4 regions of the Bacillus sp. C1 genome follow, and region 4 is predicted to be linked to each of the others. Evidence: riboswitches for the same ligand, from Rfam matches in the RefSeq annotation. Region 4 holds a riboswitch; each other region holds the start of a gene.
The links. Region 4 has a riboswitch for thiamine pyrophosphate ahead of thiM (hydroxyethylthiazole kinase). Riboswitches for the same ligand answer to the same signal wherever they lie in the genome.

Region 1: linked by a shared signal. The riboswitch ahead of tenA (thiaminase II) and the one ahead of thiM (hydroxyethylthiazole kinase) in region 4 are both predicted to bind thiamine pyrophosphate.
Region 2: linked by a shared signal. The riboswitch ahead of tenA (thiaminase II) and the one ahead of thiM (hydroxyethylthiazole kinase) in region 4 are both predicted to bind thiamine pyrophosphate.
Region 3: linked by a shared signal. The riboswitch ahead of thiC (phosphomethylpyrimidine synthase ThiC) and the one ahead of thiM (hydroxyethylthiazole kinase) in region 4 are both predicted to bind thiamine pyrophosphate.

Annotation. Positions count from the first base shown of each region.
Region 1 is NZ_JBTMZT010000002.1:2,973-6,533, reverse strand. Features, by position in the region: gene ACX5JI_RS06650 (ABC transporter permease) at 1-516, opposite strand, end outside; gene ACX5JI_RS06645 (ABC transporter ATP-binding protein) at 513-1,262, opposite strand; gene tenA (thiaminase II) at 1,231-1,926, opposite strand; TPP riboswitch at 2,011-2,113, opposite strand; TPP riboswitch at 2,175-2,286, opposite strand; gene ACX5JI_RS06635 (hypothetical protein) at 2,667-2,912, shown strand; gene ACX5JI_RS06630 (hypothetical protein) at 2,902-3,243, shown strand; gene ACX5JI_RS06625 (DUF3965 domain-containing protein) at 3,304-3,561, opposite strand, start outside.
Region 2 is NZ_JBTMZT010000010.1:3,631-7,191, reverse strand. Features, by position in the region: gene ACX5JI_RS20570 (esterase/lipase family protein) at 1-495, shown strand, start outside; gene ACX5JI_RS20565 (homoserine dehydrogenase) at 631-1,656, shown strand; TPP riboswitch at 1,756-1,862, shown strand; gene tenA (thiaminase II) at 2,023-2,712, shown strand; gene ACX5JI_RS20555 (alpha/beta hydrolase) at 3,003-3,561, shown strand, end outside.
Region 3 is NZ_JBTMZT010000004.1:276,841-280,401, forward strand. Features, by position in the region: gene ACX5JI_RS15180 (cytochrome d ubiquinol oxidase subunit II) at 1-155, shown strand, start outside; gene thiC (phosphomethylpyrimidine synthase ThiC) at 428-2,188, opposite strand; TPP riboswitch at 2,406-2,521, opposite strand; gene ACX5JI_RS15190 (MurR/RpiR family transcriptional regulator) at 2,727-3,561, opposite strand, start outside.
Region 4 is NZ_JBTMZT010000005.1:106,062-109,622, forward strand. Features, by position in the region: gene ACX5JI_RS16575 (iron chelate uptake ABC transporter family permease subunit) at 1-105, shown strand, start outside; gene ACX5JI_RS16580 (iron ABC transporter ATP-binding protein) at 99-857, shown strand; gene ACX5JI_RS16585 (siderophore ABC transporter substrate-binding protein) at 931-1,872, shown strand; TPP riboswitch at 2,065-2,174, shown strand; gene thiM (hydroxyethylthiazole kinase) at 2,244-3,053, shown strand; gene thiE (thiamine phosphate synthase) at 3,069-3,561, shown strand, end outside.

The sequences.
Region 1 (3,561 bases), on a different contig from region 4:
AAGTGCAGATGGCAACTTTAACTTTAGAAAAATATCTTTTTTCGTCGCGCCGTATGTTACCAAAAGCTCCTCCCATTCTTTTTTCGTGCTCCGCAGTCCATCATACGTATTTACTGCAATTGGGAAGAATGTAATCAAAACTGTAACGATTACTTTGCTCCAAATGGAATATCCAAACCATAAGACGAATAATGGCGCTAGCGCCGTTATTGGAATCGTTTGTGAAGCAACTAGTAACGGGTAAAATGCTCGTTCCATCCATATGCTAGCATTCATTAATATCGCTAAGCCAACACCCAGTACGACAGAAATAACAACTCCAATTAAGACTACATATAAAGTTGCCGGCAAATGAACAGTAAATAATATTTCACGCAGCGCCCACATTTTAACTAAAATTGCAGTAGGAGATGGCAAAATGTACATCTCGTCTACAATTCTAGCCCCCACTTCCCAGGCTACGAGCAGTATGCTACTCAAAATCAGCGCAGGCAATAACTCCGTCACTCGTTTCATACGAGCACCTGCCTTTTTAGCATACTAAGTAGCTCATCCTTTAAGGCTAATATTTCGGGCCTATGCAAATCTTTTCTTGAACGATCCATTCCAAGCGGTACGATTCGCTCGGTCAAAGTTGTAATAGGTTGCTCAGTCACAACTAAAATTCGGTTAGAAAGAAAAAGCGCTTCCTCTACATCGTGTGTAATAAATAAAATTGTTTTTTGCCACTGTTCCCATTGTTCAAACAACCATTCTTGCAGCGTTGCTTTCGTTAATGCGTCTAGTGCACTAAACGGTTCATCTAACAATAAAATATCCCCACCCGTTAATAAAGTTCGAATAAAAGATACTCGTTGCCGCATACCACCTGATAAATCTTTCGGATATTTGTTCTCGTATCCTTGTAAACCAAATTGTTGTAACAGTTCCTTTGCTTTTACATGTGCTTCTTTTTTCTTTGCACCTTGACATTCTAATGGCAAGGCCGCATTTTCGATAATTGTTCTCCACGGCAAAAGCATATCTTTTTGCGGCATATATCCTACAGGGTGACTCTTTGTTTCTGTCAGCTGAATCGTTCCAGCCGCCGCATCTTCTAACCCTGTAATTAAACGAAATAATGTACTTTTGCCACAGCCACTCGGTCCAATGATGCTAACAAACTCTTTTTCTTGTATAGAAACATTTAGCCCATTAAGAATTGGCTTTTCATCATAATGAAATAAAACATTATGAAACTGTAGTATGCTCTTGCTCCTCAAAACCCCACATCTCCTTACGATATGCCATATCCCAGAATAAATATTCAAATCGGCTGGAATATAAGAAAATCTCTTCTAATCGAGCTAACTCTTGTTCAGATTTCCCATCAGCTAGTTCATTTAACAAGTCCATTAACCAAATGCAGAGGTTTCCGTATTCTTCGGAGCTATACCCTTGAATCCACTCCCCAAAAAATTCGTGATCCCTCGCGGATGGAATATCATTTAAACGCTTTCCAATTTCCCAATAGCTCCACATACACGGGAGAAGTGCTGCAATTAATTCCGCAAGTGTACCATTTTGAGATACTGACATCATATAGTTTGTATACGCTAAATTTTTAGCAGATGGCTTTGCTTCTTCCATCTCTTGTACAGAAATACCAAGACGCTTTGCATACTGTTTATGAATTGTCATTTCTCCATTTAGAATGCCATCTATTTGCTCTGCAAATTTCGCCATCACTTGTGGATTATTTGCTTTCACAACACCAATTGCATATAATTTTGCATAGTCTAGCAAATATAAATAATCTTGTATGATGTAATATTGAAATCTATCTTTTTCTAACGTACCATCCCCCATTCCAGTTACAAACGGATGATTATGACTTTTCTCCCAAACCGGCTGCACCGTTTCAAACAATCTCTCACAAAACTTCATTTCTATTTCCCCTTCCTTATATGTATTTATCCAAATAAAAAACCACTTCTATATAAGAAGTGGTTACAGCAAATAAAAATACATTTATTCGTTGTTCCACTTCCCTTCGCTAGTATTATCTAGATCAGGTCCGTAAGGGTTAAGGATTATTCCTCTCTCAGCCTATAAAGCACCCCTAGTGGTTTTCATTATTAAATTATGAAATAAAAAAGCCCCGTTTCTTTACGCAAAGAAACGGGGACCTACTACTCAAGTCCGAATTGCTTCCCTACGCTAGCATAATCTAGATCAGGTAGTTAAAGGATCAAAGACTTCCGGTCTTACTCTCAACTGGCAACACCAGCTCTCCTAGCATAATATGAAATTACCATAGTCAGTATAACACTGTCATAGGTCATCAGCAACTGTTTTACCTTCGTACATTCTTATTTATATATAAATCCATTTTGATTTTCTAACAGATACATTATGGTTATGAAAAACAGACAGAGATCCTCTCTCCCATCTAAAAAGAAATGGTTTTTATGTCAGTTTTTCAATTTGTATTTATATATAATTGGCATATTGTCCATATTCTAATAGTTATTTATCTATTATTCTTGTCATATATTTCAATTTCATTAAAAAATAGTTTTTTGTTCTTATTTCCTATTACAGTTATGTGAACTATGCACAAAGCATTATATCTTTATACTATAATAAAAAACATATGAATACATCTATGGGAGGGCTAATATTAGATGAAACAGAAAGCTCCAGCTTTAACTACAGTCGCATCTCTACTTCCACCTATAAATCAAGTAGATACACGTACTGTAACAGCTCAACAATTGTCTGCACAAAACACTCAATCTATAAAAACCAATCCAAAAACATTATATTCTAATAATGAAATAAATACAAGAGCTAATAACTCTTTAACAAAACATAACCGCAGTAAGTCCACTTCATTATTTAGTTCGGTGGTAATACTATATGCCGCGTAATATCCCTTTAATCATTGAATATTTGGCTTTTCTCGGATTAATCTGTTGCTTAATAATTTACAATACGAACATTGTGTTTTTAAGTATTATTATCGCTTTTGTTGCCCTCGAAGCTTTAATGGAAGCATTCAAAATCCGACTAAAAAAGCAAATTTCTCATATATATACTGCACTTTTCATTATAAGCGGTTTAATTGTAAATATTATTTATAGTGGGTTCCATATCGCTGCTATACTCCCTGTATTTTTTATTGGAGTGCTCCTTTTTATTTCCCAATATATTTATATTCCTGATCACCGTAAGAAGCAACAAGAAAGAGCTGAAGCTTAAACTACAAAAGGGGACCTCAATCGAAGTGAGATCCCCTTTTGTATATATAACAACTTCTCTTTATCCACACGCATACCGTTCATAAATAAAGCTTAAATTATACTTCTTCTCTAAGCTCATTCGTTGTTCATCATCACACCAGTAAAATAAAATATCATGAATCGTTGCATAACGCTTATTTTTTAAAAATTGTTTAATAAATGATGGCAAACAATCATGTAATTGTATAAAAATATAATTCCGCAAAATTTCTTCCTTATATTCAATTCCTTTACACACATACATTAGCTCTTCACAATAATATGCATGTTGTGGAAC
Region 2 (3,561 bases), on a different contig from region 4:
TTAAATAGTTCTATTTTGAAAGATGGGAAAGATATAAGCCAATGGGATTTAAGTACAGATGGAGCGAAAGAATTGAATGATTGGGTAAAAGCGCAACCAGATGTTTATTATTTCTCTTACAGTGGACATGCAACACAGGCAGCGCCTTTAACAGGGCTTCATTTCCCGCACATTACCATGAATAAAACATTAATGGGGAATGCGATTTTCTTAGGATCATACGCAAGGTATGAACAAAATCGGCCATTTATTGAGTCATCTTGGTGGCAAAATGACGGTGTAGTAAATACAAATTCCATGGTAGGACCTTCTACTGATGTAGTTATAAATAGTAGTGGTACACCAGAGCGCGGAAAATGGAATCATATTGAGACAAAGCAAAACTGGGATCACCTTGATATGGTGGGATTAAGTGTATCGGATGCATTAGGGTTTTCTGATATTAATGCGTTTTATCGAGATATTGCTAGAAAATTATCAAATTTACCAGAATAACTGGATTCATATTGATATGGAAATGTAATAACTCCCTCAAGTTCTTCTGAGGGAGTTTTACTTCGTGAATCGTATCATACATTCGGAGTATAATGGAGTTAATATTAAAATAGCATAATAATTTGAGGTGATGATATGAGAGTTAACGTAGTGATGTCTGGATATGGAACTGTTGGAAAAGAATTTTTGAAATTAGTATTTGAGAAATCTTCATATATAAAAGAGGTATACGGAATCGAACTAATTTTTACTGGGATTATTGGAAGGGCAGTCAGCCTGTATAATGAAGAGGGTTTACATATTGAAAATTTATTAACTTATGGTACTGGTTCTTATGCATTAGAGAAGTATACGGAACACTATCCGCTTGATAAAAATGAAAAATTTCCTCTTGGTACTGTATTCATTGAATCAACACCAACTAATCTTCAAACTGGGGAACCAGGAAAAACATACATGCAGACAGCAATTGAAAATCAGATGGATGTAGTAGCTATTTCGAAAGGAGCACTTGTTAACGCATGGAAAGAAATAAAAGAAAAAGCAAAACTCGCAAACGTACGTATTTGTTATAGCGGAGCAACTGCTGCCGCACTCCCTACATTAGATATTGGACAATATAGTTTAGCAGGGTGCCAAATTAAAAGTATAGAAGGCATTTTAAATGGAACAACAAATTATATTCTTACAAAGATGTACGAAGAAGATGTAACATTCGAAGAAGCGTTACATCAAGCACAGCAAAAAGGAATCGCCGAAACAAATCCATCATTAGATGTAAGTGGAATGGATAGTGCTTGTAAACTATTATTGCTAGCGAATAGTCTATTTCAGTCGGAATACGCCCTTGATTACGTATGTGTAAATGGGATAGAAGGTGTTACAAAACAAGATATAGAGAAAGCAAAAGAACATGGTAAATCTCTAAAACTAATTGCGAAAGCATATAAAGATCACTTAGGAAATCTTAAACTTGAAGTATATCCGCGTGAAATAGAGAAAGGGCACCCACTAGCGCATGTAAATGGGACGGAAAAAGGAATTACTTTTCATACCGACACAATGGGGAAAGTTACTTCAACCGGGGGAGCTTCAAGTCCAAGAGGAGCAGCAGCGGCAGCTTTGAAAGATTTAATTAATTTGTATCGGAAAGATGTGTGATGAAAAGTAGTTGTGTATGTATATTAGTGCTAAATTTATTAATCATATTTGATGGTACTCTAAAATATGTTATGATTAATATGAAATAAATAGTTTATATCTATCCACTAGGGGGGCCTTTTACCGGCTGAGACCAAAGAATACCTTTGAAACCCTTAGGACCTGATCTGGGTAATACTAGCGTAGGGAAGTGGAAGTGACAGAAGATAATATTTTTAAAATATTAATGATGTCCAGTCCGCTTTCTTTACGTATGTGTAAAGAAAGCTTTTTTATTTTACACACTTATTTGAGTGGATCCTAGTAGTTTAGTTAAGAAACTCGTTTTATTTTTTTCTATTACAAATGTTTATTGGAGGGTCTATTATGTCATTTTCACAATTATTACGTAAAGAAGTTAATCCGATTTGGGAAGCAAGTTTTAACCATCCATTTGTGACAAAACTAGGAGAAGGAACATTAGATTTAGCTAGTTTCCGTTATTATGTTTTGCAAGATTCATATTATTTAAGTCATTTTGCAAGAGTACAATCGTTAGGAGCGGCAAAAGCTACTGAATTAGAAACAACAGCTCGTATGGCACATCATGCGCAAAATACATATCAAGCTGAATTATCACTACATGAGAATTTCGCGAAAAAATTAGGAATTACGGAAGAAGAAAAAAAATCATTCATTCCTGCTCCAACCGCTTATGCGTATACATCACATATGTATCGCGCTGCATATGAAGGGCATATCGGGGATGTGATTGCGGCGATTTTACCGTGCTATTGGCTTTATTATGAAATCGGCGAGAAACTCAAAGAATGTAAACCTGAAGAGCCAATTTACCAAGAATGGATTTCAGCATACGGATCTGACTGGTTCCGTACTTTAGTAGAGGAGCAAATTGCTAGACTAGATGCGATTGCGGAAACGGTAACAGAAGTTGACCGTAAGCGGATGAAACAGCATTTTGTAATTAGCAGTCAATACGAATATTCATTTTGGGAGATGGCTTACACGTTAGAAGAATGGCCAGTGAAAAAACAAGTAGAAGATGTAAGTTTATAAGTAAAAGATATGTCGCTCATCATGCAGGTAAGAGTATAAAAAATGACTAACTTAGTTTAGTCATTTTTTTGTTATTCCCTCCCTGTTTTAGAACAGTTATTTTTAGTAATGAATCGATTACATATTATAAAGAATTTATATAATAAAAAAGAGGAAGAAGAGATTTTTTGTTGAAGTTTGTTTAGGGTTGATTGTAAAAGAGATTATTAATTTCTTTTACAATATTCATTCGGATTGCATGAATTGGGATGTATGTTGAAAAAATTAATTTTGGAAAGGAACTAATAAATATGAGAACGAGAAAACGAATAGGGAATAAAATTTTACTCGTTAGTGCCATTTGTGCGATAAGTATTCCTTCTATTTCATATGCGGAGGAAGTAATTTTACCTAAAAATTTCGCAAGTTTATATGAGGATAGGAATACGGATGTATTAAAAACAAGTTTTTATCCAGATACATATAATAATCCGTTCAGCTACCGATTTATTTCGACATTAAAGGAAACAAACACAAATATAAAAGAAATAGACAATGTTGATGATGAAAATCCTGTTATATCTACTACTCTTACATTTATCCGTAATATGCACAATGAAAATTATAAAGCTGCATTTGACTTAACTTCTCGATCTTTACAGAAGGTACTATCCGAAAAGGGATTGGAAGGATATTGGGAGGGATTACCGCTGCAATTAGAAGCAGGTTCCTTTATTGGTATTGGGGAAGTGAAACAAAAAGAGACGAATTCTGTACATACAAATGTAGAAGTGGGACTAGTTTTTGAACAATTTACTGTACCTTTACTAATTAAATTAGACCCATCTGGAAAAGTAGATGATTTTCAAC
Region 3 (3,561 bases), on a different contig from region 4:
TTTATCCAGACGTTACTGTATTTACAAGCTTTACAACGAAAGAAACATTCTATGCACTACTCATCCTCTATGCAGTCGGCATCGCGATTTTACTGCCAGGCTTTATTTTCTTCTGGAATTTATTCTTGAAGGATCGAACGTTTCTAAAAGAATAATAAAGATGAAACAAGAGGCTATTCCAAACATTTACGGAAGATAGGGATTCTTGAAGAATAGCTTCTTTTCATCTCACAAATATTACCATTCCGCTCACAACAGTTATAACGTTATCCCTCTAAAAAACAACAGCCCCCTTTGCTACCGTCTTAGCAAAGGGGGCTTCTTCTATATTTCAATTAGGTACACGTGATCAATCAAGTAAAAAGGTGTTCGGGGCAGTACATATCTCTCGCTGCTTGCGAGTATTCGTACCCCATCTCAAATTCAATTATTGATATAAATGACTACCAGTTTCTTTAAATTCTTCTGCTTTCTCTTTCATACCTTTTTCAATTGCTTCTGTTGTTTCTAAATCATTTTCTTTCGCATATTCACGAATGTCATGCGAAATTCTCATACTACAGAACTTCGGACCACACATGGAACAGAAATGAGCTGTTTTTGCTCCTTCTGCTGGCAATGTTTCGTCGTGGAAATCCATTGCACGTTCAGGATCTAACGATAAGTTAAATTGATCGCGCCAGCGGAATTCAAAACGAGCTTTTGAAAGTGCATCATCACGTTGGTGTGCTGTTTTGTGTCCTTTCGCAAGGTCAGCCGCATGCGCTGCAATTTTATACGTAATAACCCCTTCGCGAACGTCATCTTTATTTGGCAAACCTAAATGCTCTTTCGGTGTTACATAGCAAAGCATTGCTGTACCAAACCAGCCGATCATCGCTGCACCAATCGCAGATGTAATATGGTCATAACCTGGTGCAATATCCGTTGTTAAAGGTCCGAGTGTATAGAACGGTGCACCTTGGCAAATATCAAGTTCTTTATCCATATTCTCTTTAATTAAGTGCATCGGTACATGACCTGGTCCTTCAATCATAACTTGAACATCGTGCTTCCAAGCAATTTTCGTTAACTCACCAAGCGTTTCAAGCTCAGAGAATTGTGCTTCATCATTTGCATCCGCAATCGAACCTGGACGTAATCCATCTCCTAAAGAGAATGACACGTCATATTGTTTCATAATTTCACAAATCTCTTCAAAGTGAGTATATAAAAAGTTTTCTTTATGATGATATAAACACCACTGCGCCATAATAGACCCGCCGCGTGAAACAATCCCTGTCGTACGTTTTGCTGTAATTGGAATGTAACGAAGTAATACACCTGCATGAATTGTAAAATAGTCAACGCCTTGCTCTGCCTGTTCAATTAACGTGTCGCGATATACTTCCCACGTTAAATCTTCAGCAATGCCATTTACTTTTTCTAGCGCTTGGTAAATCGGCACTGTTCCAACTGGTACAGGAGCGTTGCGAATAATCCATTCGCGAGTTGTATGAATATTTTTCCCTGTCGATAAATCCATAATTGTATCTGCGCCCCAGCGCGTTGCCCATGTCATCTTCTCTACTTCTTCTGCAATGGAAGAAGAAACAGCAGAGTTGCCGATATTGGCATTTACTTTCACATGGAAATTGCGGCCAATAATCATCGGTTCTGCTTCTGGGTGATTAATGTTTGCTGGTAAAATAGCGCGTCCTTCGGCAATTTCTTTTCGAACAAACTCAGGCTCTACCCCTTCACGAATCGCAATATATTCCATCTCAGATGTAATGATGCCGTTACGTGCATAGTGCATCTGCGTCACATTTGCACCTTTTCTTGCACGAAGTGGCCTGCGATCCATCTGCGGAAACACAGGAGTATGGTTAGATGCTGCTTTTACACCATCATCTTCTGGCTTAATTTCGCGCCCTTCATACTCCTCTACATCTCCGCGCTCAACAATCCAGCTGCGGCGAGGTGTTGGAATCCCTTTTTCTAGCTCTACTTTGTACTCAGGATCTGTGTACGGACCACTTGTATCGTAAACACGAATGGATGGATTTGGTACACCGTTTGTATCACTTTGCTCAATCTCACGCATCGGTACTTTCATACCTTCACGCGGACCATCAATATAAACTTTCTTACTCCCTGGTAAACTCGACTTCAATTCAATTTGCTCAGCTGAAACAGATTGCTTCATAATTTGTGTTTCCTCCCCTTTATCGTTTCAAGAAACCTTCCTTACTCAGAGCCTCCAACCAACCCTGAGTAATTTCAGCTATCTTGATTTGCACTTCATCCGACCAGAGTGATCGGTTCAGCTTTAGGACGAGAAGAGAACTTGTGGCCAGCGCATGCCAAAATAAAAAGAGCCAGGTCCATAGTAAAACAAGGACCTGGCTCATAAAGACATCGTTATGTAAAGCCGTTAACTTCCCTACGCTGGTACGAGCCAGATCAGGTCCAAAGGGTTAAGAAGTTCTCGCGCTTCTCTCTCAGCCCACGCACAGCTTGGGCACCCCTAGTTTATCACTGATTTAATTTTCAATACTTTCTCATCATACACGATAATCAGAAAAATGCAAAGAACCAAATTTTAATTTTTGACTTTATATTTCATGTAAAACTTTAATCAGTGGGATCGTTCTATCCCTCACTGATTATACGCTAAACAACTACAATTTTTAATTCAAGACTTACGTAACTTCTTCCCTTCGCAACTTTGTCACAAAAAGCTTTTATTCACGCAGATTGTGTATAGCATGTTTTGTCTTTTCTAATTGCTGTACGGTAAATTCATATTGAGAAGATGAGTATGCAAAGAAAACAACATCGACTACTAATAGTTGAGCAAATCTAGAACTTGTTGCTGCACTACGAATTTTTGCTTCCGGTGCTCGTGCTGTAAATAAAGATACATCTGCTAGCTCAGCAATCTTACTATTTCCTAAACGTGAAAGGCTAATGGTCTTTAATCCAAGCTCTTTTGCTGTTTTCATTAGTTCTATTACGTCTCTCGTTTCTCCACTATAAGAAATCCCCCAAAATAATGCATTTTCAGATTGAGTCGCCATTGCTACTGCTAACAAATGACGGTCTGAAATTGCATAAGCTTTTTTACCTAAACGAATCCATTTCTGCGCTACATCCTCTGCAATAAGAAAAGATGCTCCCACACCATAAATATAAATAACTTCTGCCTCTTTTAAGAAATGAACTACTTTTCCAATCGATTCCGTTTCCAATTGGCCCACTGTATCATGAAGTGTTTGCACTGTATTCGATAACGTTTTATCAATAATTGACTGCACTTTTTCATTCGGTTCAATATCAAAATATCCTACAGGATGTACATGCTCTACTTCAGCATATAGACGTGCTTTCAAATCCGGAAAACCAGCCACCCCTAATGATCGGCAAAAGCGAACCACAGCCGCACTACTTGCGTCTGCTTCTTTTGCTAATTGATGTATCGTCATCTGGGTTACTTCCTTTGCATGAGAAAGAATATATTCTGCTATTTTTTTCTCCGAATCAGGTAACTCCCCTAAAACTAACTCTACTTGTGTTCGA
Region 4 (3,561 bases):
GTCGAAAGAGTATTTGAATTTAATACGACTTTAAGTGTCATTGTGAATTTTGTTGGTGGAGTATACTTCATCTATCTTCTATTAAAGGAGAGCAAGACATGGTAGAAGTAAGAAATGTATCAAAGCAATATGGAAATAAAAATGTTGTTGAAGATGTTTCTATTAAAATAGCAAAAGGGAAAATCACATCTTTTATTGGACCGAATGGAGCTGGGAAAAGTACAGTTCTTTCCATGATAAGTAGGTTATTAAAAAAAGATGCTGGTGAAATTTATATAGAGGATAAGGAAATTGGCGAATGGAATAGTAATGAACTTGCCAAAAAAATCTCTATTTTAAAGCAAACGAATCATATTAATTTAAGACTTACAATTCGGGAATTAGTTAGTTTTGGAAGGTTTCCATATTCACAAGGAAATCTGTCGAAAGAAGATTGGAATCATATTGAGGAAGCCATTCGCTATATGGAACTTGAAGATATCCAATATAAGTACTTAGACCAGCTTAGTGGTGGGCAAAGGCAAAGAGCTTATATCGCAATGGTCATTGCTCAAAATACAGAATATATTTTGCTAGATGAGCCACTTAACAATTTAGATATGAAACATTCCGTTCAAATTATGAAAGTGCTGAGACGCTTAGTTGAAGAACTTGGTAAAACAATTGTAATTGTCATTCATGACATTAACTTTGCTTCTTGTTACTCAGATCGGATCGTTGCTTTGAAAGATGGAAAAGTTATGAAAGAAGGAGCAACAGATGAGATTATAGATCCGGCCGTTTTGAAAGATATTTATGATATGGATATTCATATTGAAGAAATAGCAGGAAATAACATTTGTATTTACTTTTCATAGTGGAAGTTATTTTGATAGTACTAACTTACTATCGATTTAAAATAATTTTAAAAAATTTATAGAGGTGATTGAAGTGAAGAAATTAGCAATGTTACTATTAACATTCATGCTTGCTATTGTTGCTGTAGCATGTAGTAATAACGCTTCTTCTGAGAAGAAAACGGAAGCAAGTGAAAGTAAAGAAATTACCATTAAGCACAAATTAGGAGAAACGAAAGTTAAAACAAATCCGAAAAAAGTTGTCGTATTTGACTTCGGTTCTTTAGATACGTTAGATAAATTAGGTGTTGACGTAGCTGGTGTACCACAAAAGAATATTCCAGAATATCTTTCTAAATATAAAGATAAAAAGTATACAAACGTTGGTGGTTTAAAAGAGCCAGATTTTGAAAAAATTAATGAAATCGCACCGGATTTAATTATCATTTCTGGTAGACAATCTGATTCATACAAAGAATTTGAAAAAATTGCCCCAACAATTTATGTAGAACAAGATACAAAAGAGTATATGAAATCATTTAAAGACAACACAGAAATGTTAGCGAAAATCTTTGGTAAAGAAGATAAAGCGAAAAAAGAAATTGCAGCAGTTGAAAAAGACGTAAAAGCATTGAATGAAAAAGCTACAAAGAGTGATAAAAAAGGTTTAATTATCTTAGCAAATGATGGTCAAGTAAGTGCATATGGTCCAAATTCTCGTTTTGGTATTATTCATGACGTATTTGGTGTAGCTCCTGTTGATACAGGACTGAAAGCAGATACACATGGTAATAAAATTTCATTTGAATATATCTTAGAGAAAAACCCAGATTACTTATTTGTAATCGATCGGGGTGCTGTTGTTGGCGGGAAATCTTCTGCGAAACAAGTTGTAGAAAATGAAATTGTTAGCAAAACAAACGCTGCGAAAAATGGTAATGTAATCTATCTAGATGCAAACTACTGGTACCTATCTGGCGGCGGACTTGAGTCTGTTTCAGAGATGGTAAAAGAAGTATCTAAAGGCTTAAAATAATGTACAAAAGAGTGAGAGGAATTTTAATTTCCTCTCACTCTTTTTTAAAATCGTGGTTATAAAAAAAGAAGTCCTCAGCTTATTTCCTCCTTCTGTTTTCACATGGAATGGTGCTAAAAAAGAGAGGTTTTAATATCAGATGTTTAACTTGTTATTTTAAGAGAATAAGAGTAGACTCTGAAGTAGATGAATAAGAAAACACATGGGAGTTTGTGGATGCAGACTGAGAGTACGGCTAAACCGCCGTTGACCATTAGAACCTGTTGGATAATGCCAGCGTAGGGAGAGTGTACAAGCACATGTTCAGACACTTTGCATACGCAAAGTGTCTTTTTGTGTATCTCCCATTACTAAGTTAGGAGATGAGAAGAATGAATATACAAGAAATCATAAAAGTAGTCGAAGTAGTGAGAGAGTCTAATCCACTTGTGCATAATATTACAAATGTTGTTGTGACAAATTTTACAGCTAATGGTTTGCTTGCGTTAGGGGCGTCGCCAGTTATGGCGTATGCAAAAGAAGAAGTAGCGGAAATGGCTCGTATTGCAGGAGCACTCGTTTTAAATATGGGTACACTTCGTCCTGAAGACGTAGAAGCGATGCTTCTTGCTGGGAAATCAGCAAACATGCACGATGTACCAGTATTATTTGATCCAGTTGGTGCAGGAGCAACCTCTTACCGAACAGAGGTTGCAACATATATACCGAGTGAAGTGAAGTTAGCGATGATTCGCGGAAATGCAGCAGAAATTGCGAATGTAATTAATGAAAAATGGGAAATTAAAGGTGTCGATGCCGGAAATGGAAACGGTGATGTTGTAGGAATTGCGAAACAAGCAGCAGATGAACTAGATACAGTTGCAGTGATTACTGGAAAAGAAGACGTTGTAACAGATGGTGAGCGAACAATAATTGTTCGTAACGGTCATCCCATTTTAACGAAAGTAACAGGGACCGGTTGTCTATTAACTTCTGTAATGGGAGCATTTGCGGCAGTGGAAAAGGATTATGTAAAAGCGGCAGTTGCTGCATTAACCTTTTATGGTGTGGCGGCAGAAATCGCTGCAAGTAAAACGGTAGAGAAAGGACCAGGAAGTTTCCAAATTGAGTTTTTGAATCAATTAGCAAACGTTACTGCTATTGAGGTTGAACGATATGGAAATATTCAAGAGGTGCAGTAAGAAGGGATGAGGGAAATGGCACGTATTGAAGCAGAGAAAATGTCCAAATTATTGCAAGTCTATTTTATTATGGGTAGTAACAACTGCCAAAAGAATCCGTTACAAGTAATGAAAGAAGCGCTCGATGGTGGAGTGACCCTTTTTCAATTTCGTGAAAAGGGTAAGGGAGCTTTAATTGGAAAAGAACGGGTCCACTTTGCAAAAGAGTTACAAGCACTTTGTAAAGAACATGGTGTTCCATTTATCGTAAATGATGATGTAGACTTAGCAATTGAATTAGATGCAGACGGTGTTCATGTCGGACAAGATGATGAAGGAATTACATCAGTCCGTAAAAAAATGGGTGATAAAATTGTTGGGGTATCTGCTCATACGATAGAGGAAGCGCACTTTGCCATTGCAAATGGAGCGGATTATTTAGGAGTAGGACCTATCTTTCCAACGAGCACGAAGAAAGATACGAAAGCCGTACAGGGAACAAAAGGGTTACGTCATTTTAGAGAAGAAG